Regions from separate parts of the Streptomyces sp. NPDC002676 genome, predicted to be linked through region 1. Evidence: riboswitches for the same ligand, from Rfam matches in the RefSeq annotation. Region 1 holds a riboswitch; the other holds the start of a gene.
What was found. Region 1 has a riboswitch for glycine ahead of gcvT (glycine cleavage system aminomethyltransferase GcvT). Riboswitches for the same ligand answer to the same signal wherever they lie in the genome.

Region 1 (3,131 bases):
CACGCCGACACCCTCGGTGCCCGGCGCCGCGTGCGCCGCGTCGACGTAGGCCATCGCGATCGGCTTGCCCAGGGTGGGGGAGGGGGCGCCCGAGGTGACCTCGCCGATCACCTCGCCGCCGGCGACGACGGCGTACCCGGCGCGCGGCACCCGGCGGCCCTCGGCGATCAGGCCCACCAGCACGCGCGGCGGGTTCTGCTCGGCGCGCGCGGCGGCCTCGGTGAGCGCCTCGCGGCCCACGAAGTCGCCCTCCTTCTCGAACTTGACCACACGGCCGAGCCCGGCGTCGAAGGGGGTCAGCGAGGTGGTCAGCTCGTGCCCGTACAGCGGCATGCCCGCCTCCAGGCGCAGCGTGTCCCGGCAGGACAGGCCGCACGGCACCAGGCCGACGCCCTCGCCCGCCTTGGTCAGCGCCTGCCACAGCTCCACGGCGTGCTCCGGCTTCACGAACAGCTCGAAGCCGTCCTCGCCGGTGTAGCCGGTGCGCGCGATCAGCGCGGGGACGCCGGCGACCGTGCCGGGCAGGCCCGCGTAGTACTTCAGACCGTCCAGGTCGGCGTCCGTGAGCGACTTCAGGATGCCGGGGGACTCCGGACCCTGGACCGCGATCAGGGCGTACGCGTCCCGGTCGTCGCGCACCTCGGCGTCGAAGCCCTCGGAGCGCTCGGTCAGCGCGTCCAGCACGACCTGGGCGTTGGAGGCGTTGGCCACGACCATGTACTCGGTGTCGGCGAGCCGGTAGACGATCAGGTCGTCCAGGATGCCGCCGTCGGCCTGGCAGATCATGGTGTAGCGGGCGCGGCCGACGCCGACGGAGGCGATGTTGCCGACCAGGGCGAAGTTCAGGAGGGCCGCGGCCTCGGCACCGGTCACGGTGATCTCGCCCATGTGCGAGAGGTCGAAGAGACCGGCCTTGGTCCGCACGGCCACGTGCTCGTCGCGCTCGGAGCCGTAGCGCAGGGGCATGTCCCAGCCGGCGAAGTCGGTCATCGTCGCACCGAGCGAGCGATGCAGGGCATCCAGCGCGGTGTGACGGAGTTCGGTGCTGCTCATCGGTCGGTTGTCTCCCAGGGCATGACGGGCGAGGTCGTTCCTCCCCATCTGTCATCGGAACCTGAGAGGTTCGCCGCAACCGCCACAGGGACGATCAGGGCTTGCACCTTGGGTGGAGCCACTGTCACAGCGGCCCGCTTTTCAGATGTGCCTCGCCCGCGCGGTAACGGGGCCTGAGAGATTCAAGGGAGGGACTTGCTCCTTCGGCGCCCCAGCGAGACGACTGCTGGGGACTCTCCCGCGCGGATTCAAGCGGCCGGTATGCAGTTGGCGGGCACATCATTGCACGCCCGGCCCCCGACCGTCAGGCCCCATCTGTAACCGACCTGTGGCCGTACGCGCACCGAACCGCCGGACACCGCGCATTACTTTTTCTTTACATACGAAGGGCAGGAAGACCGGGCAGGGGGATCTCCGCGCCCACAGGGGAGGACGATCACGGTGAACAGGACGTCGGCATACGCCACCACCAGCGGCATCGCGGTGCCGCGGCAGCCCTCCGCCCCGGCCCGCGAGCGCCGTGCCGCCCGCGCCGTGGGGCGCCCTGCCGAGCGCCCCGCCCCGGTCGTGCGCGACCTGCGCGAGCGCGGCGGCCACAGCCCGCGGACCCTGCGCTTCGGCCCCCGCGACCTGGTCGTGCTCACCGGCCTGCCCGGCAGCGGCAAGTCCACCCTGATGCACCGCGCGGTCCCCGGCCGCCGCGTCGACTCCCAGGACGCCCGCGCGCGCTGGGCCGCCCGCCTGCCCCGCGTCCTGCCCTACGCCCTCTACCGCCCCCTGGTCCGCCTCGCCCACTTCGCCGCCCTGCGCCACGCCCTGCGGACCGGCGAGGGAGTCGTCGTGCACGACTGCGGCACCCAGCCCTGGGTACGGGGCTGGCTGGCCCGCGCCGCCCGCCGCCGCGGCGGCACCCTGCACCTGCTCCTCCTCGACGTCACCCCGGACACGGCCCGCGCGGGCCAGCACGAGCGCGGCCGGGGTGTCTCCCGGTACGCCTTCAGCCGCCACCGCCGTACGACGGCCCGGCTGCTGCGGGCGGTGGAGCGCGGCGAACTGCCCGGCGGCTGCGACTCGGCGCTCCTGCTGGACCGGGACGCGGCGGACGCCCTGGAGCGGATCCTGTTCACAGGGTGAGGGTCTGTCACAGGCACCCGATAGCCTGTGGGCCACAGCAGTGGTTCCCAGCAGGCGGTAGGCAGATGGACTTCCCGGCGGACATTCCCGCGGACTTCCCGGCACAGGCGCACCCCCACCCCCAGCCGCACGGCGGCTGGCCCGGCAACGAGCTGGAGGAGGTGCTGTCGGCCTCCCTCGGCGTGCCCGCGGCGGCCGGCCGGATCCTCGAGGTGCTGGGCCGCAGCTTCGTCTGGGTCCCGCTGCCCAACGGCGGCGGCCCGGACACCGGCCCGCTGGACCTGCCCACGCTGGAGCTCGACGGCCAGGTCTTCGTCCCGGTGTTCAGCTCCGAGGAACAGCTCCGCCAGGCGGTCGGCGCACACATGTCGTACACCATCGCCCCGTCCGTCGAGTTCGCCCGCGGCCTGCCCCCGCAGGCGGGGATCGCCGTCAACCCCGGCGGCATGGTGGGTGTCCCGCTCCCGCCGGAGGCGGTGGCCGAACTCTGCCGCGGGGGCCGCACCCCGCTCGACGGCCCCAGCACCGGCGGCCGGGTCCGCCTTTTTGAGCCCGACTGGCAGGACGACCCGGTCGACTTCCTCTCGGCCGCCTGCGCCGAGTTCGCCGGGACGGGCGTGGTCCGCACCGCCCGCCGCTGCCTGGCCGCCATCGAGACGGGCGACCCGGTGATGTTCGTCGGCGTGGAACTCTCCCAGTGGGAGGGCGACCTGCGAACCCGCCCCCTGGAAGCCCTGGGCCGAGCCCTCGGCAAGGTCCCGGTCCAGTGGCCGGTCAACCTCGTCCTCCTGGACGTGGCGGAAGACCCGGTGGGCGACTGGCTGAAGGCGAACGTCCGCCCCTTCTACGAGCACGGCAACTGAGAAAGGGGAGCGGGGCCCGCGAACCCGAGGCCCCGAGCTCCTGGGCGCTTAAGCTGTCTCCGAACGCAGGGCACACCACAG
Region 2 (3,131 bases), on a different contig from region 1:
GGAGGCGGCGGCGCGGCTGCTGGAGTCCGTGGACACCACGGGCGGTGTACGGCTGCTGGGGGTCGGTGTGTCCGGGCTCGCCGACTACACCCAGGAGGACCTGTTCGCCCAGGCCGCGGGCGAGCTGGCCGCCGAGGCTCCGGAACAGGCCGCGCCCGAGGCCGCCGAGGAGGAGCCGGAGCCCGCCGAGCGGCACTGGAGCGCCGGGCACGACATACGGCACGCCGCCTACGGCCACGGCTGGGTGCAGGGCAGCGGCCTGGGGCGGGTCACCGTACGTTTCGAGACGCCGTACTCGGAGCCGGGCCGCGTGCGGACCTTCCGGGTCGACGACCTCGATCTGGAACCGGCGGACCCGCTGCCGCTGGTGCCGGAAATTGGGGACGCGGAGAGACAGGAGAGACAGGAGAGACAGGAGAGACAGACGGACAAGCACATGGAGAAGCACTCGGAGAAGCAGACGGAGCGGCACACGCAACCTCAGGCCTCCTCCGAGCCGGCCAGCTTTCCGAAGTCGTGGTCGGGAAGCGCCGGAGGCGCCCCTACATCCAGACCGTAGTGGTGGTAGAGCTGGAGTTCCTGTTCGGGGGAGAGGTGGCGGCCCACGCCGAAGTCGGGGGCGTCCTTGATCAGGCTCCGTTCGAACGGCACCTGAAGCGTGCCCTCGACCAGCTCGCTCGGCTCCAGCGGGACGAACGCATCCCTGGAGAACAGGCCTGTTCGTATGGCAGCCCACTCGGGCACGCCCGTCGCGTCGTCGAGATACACCTCGTCGACGGTGCCGATTTTGGTCCCATTTCGGTCGAACGCCTTGCGGCCGATCAGGTTGCGCGGATCGATATCGGTCTGCACGGTCCCTCTCCCTCCACTTGGTCGCAACTCATCCGTAAGCACTACAAAAGAGCACATTCAACGAGGCGGCCACTCGAAGGCCCGGGCGTTGACCTCGCTGGTACGCTGACAGCGGCTGCTGACCCCGCGCGGGAGAGTCCTCCGACCACGTCGGAGGCGCCGAAGGAGCAAATCCTCCCCGGAATCTCTCAGGCTCACGTACCGCACGGACGAGGTCACTCTGGAAAGCAGGGCGGATGCCCACGGTATCCGCCCTCACCGACGGTGAAAGCCGGCGTCCTCGGGCGCCCGGTGAAGCTCTCAGGTTGAGATGACAGAGGGGGAGGCCGTCCGGGCACCCGTGTCGTGGTGCCCTCGAAGGTCGCGTCAGACCAGGAGGCCTCCGCAATGACCGCCCACCACGTTCCGCTGTCCGAGCTCGAAGCGGGTATCCCCTTCGAGCAGCGTCACATCGGGCCCGACCAGGAGGCGCGGGCCAAGATGCTCGCGCAGGTCGGCTACGGTTCCCTCGACGAGCTGACCGCCGCCGCGGTGCCGGATGTGATCAAGAACGCCGAAGCCCTGGATCTGCCGGAGGCCCGGACCGAGGCCGAGGTGCTCGCCGAGCTGCGTGAGCTCGCCGACCGCAACCAGGTTCTCGGCTCCATGATCGGCCTGGGCTACTACGGCACCTTCACGCCCCCCGTCATCCTGCGCAACGTCATGGAGAACCCGGCCTGGTACACGGCGTACACGCCGTACCAGCCGGAGATCTCCCAGGGCCGCCTGGAGGCCCTGCTGAACTTCCAGACGGTGGTCGCCGAACTCACCGGCCTGCCGACCTCCGGCGCCTCCCTCCTGGACGAGGGCACCGCCGCCGCCGAGGCGCTGGCGCTCTCCCGGCGCATGGGCAAGAACAAGAAGGGCCTGTTCCTGGTCGACGCGGACGCGCTGCCGCAGACGATCGCCGTCATCGAGACGCGCGCCGAGCCGACCGGCATCGAGGTCGTCGTCGCCGACCTGAGCGAGGGCATCCCGGCCGACATCGCCGACCGCGAGATCAACGGCGTCCTCATCCAGTACCCGGGCGCCTCCGGTGCCGTACGGGACATCAAGCCGGTCATCGACCAGGCGCACGAGCTGGGCGCTCTCGTCACCGTCGCCGCCGACCTGCTCGCGCTGACCCTGCTGACCTCGCCCGGCGAGCTGGGCGCGGACATCGCGGTCGGCACCACCCAGCGCTTCGGTGTCCCGATGGGCTTCGGCGGTCCGCACGCGGGCTACATGGCCGTGCAGGAGAAGTTCGCGCGCAGCCTGCCCGGCCGCCTCGTGGGTGTCTCCGTCGACGCCGACGGCAACAAGGCCTACCGCCTGGCCCTGCAGACCCGTGAGCAGCACATCCGCCGAGAGAAGGCCACGAGCAACATCTGCACCGCGCAGGTGCTGCTCGCCGTGATGGCCGGCATGTACGCCGTCTACCACGGCCCGGAGGGCCTGAAGACCATCGCGCGCCGCACCCACCGCTACGCCACCGTCCTGGCCGCGGGCCTGACGGCCGGCGGTGTCGAGCTCGTGCACGGCGCCTACTTCGACACCCTCACCGCGCGCGTGCCCGGCAAGGCCGCCGAGGTCGTCGCCGCCGCCGAGCGGAACGGTGTCAACCTGCGCCTGGTCGACGCCGACCACGTCTCCATGGCCTGCGACGAGACCACCACGCGCGCCCAGCTGGGTGCCGTCTGGGCCGCCTTCGGTATCGACGGCGACGTCGAGGCGCTGGACGCGGCGGCCGTGGACACGCTGCCCGGGGCGCTGCTGCGCACCGACGACTACCTGACCCACCCGGTCTTCCAGCAGCACCGCTCCGAGACCGCGATGCTGCGCTACCTGCGCAAGCTGTCCGACCGCGACTACGCGCTCGACCGCGGCATGATCCCGCTGGGCTCCTGCACCATGAAGCTCAACGCGACCACGGAGATGGAGCCGGTCACCTGGCCCGAGTTCGGCCAGCTGCACCCCTTCGCGCCGGCCGAGCAGGCCGCGGGCTACCTCACGCTCATCCGTGAGCTGGAGGAACGTCTCGCCGAGGTCACCGGCTACGACAAGGTCTCCCTCCAGCCGAACGCCGGTTCGCAGGGCGAGCTGGCCGGTCTGCTCGCGGTGCGCGGCTACCACCGCGCGAACGGCGACGAGCAGCGCACCATCTGCCTGATTCCGTCCTCCGCGCACGGCACCAACGCCGCCAGCGCCGTGATGGCGGGCATGAAGGTCGTCGTCGTCAAGACCGCCGAGGACGGCGAGGT

Region 2: it holds a riboswitch for glycine, as region 1 does, so the genes downstream of both, gcvP (aminomethyl-transferring glycine dehydrogenase) here and gcvT (glycine cleavage system aminomethyltransferase GcvT) in region 1, are expected to answer to the same signal.

What each region holds. Positions count from the first base shown of each region.
Region 1 is NZ_JBSFVT010000022.1:79,216-82,346, reverse strand. It holds gene gcvT (glycine cleavage system aminomethyltransferase GcvT) at 1-1,053, opposite strand, end outside; glycine riboswitch at 1,092-1,204, opposite strand; glycine riboswitch at 1,205-1,304, opposite strand; gene ACWD3E_RS36645 (AAA family ATPase) at 1,495-2,187, shown strand; gene ACWD3E_RS36640 (enhanced serine sensitivity protein SseB) at 2,253-3,050, shown strand.
Region 2 is NZ_JBSFVT010000006.1:10,473-13,603, forward strand. It holds gene ACWD3E_RS18440 (DNA polymerase IV) at 1-559, shown strand, start outside; gene ACWD3E_RS18445 (PRC-barrel domain-containing protein) at 481-852, opposite strand; glycine riboswitch at 972-1,066, shown strand; gene gcvP (aminomethyl-transferring glycine dehydrogenase) at 1,240-3,131, shown strand, end outside.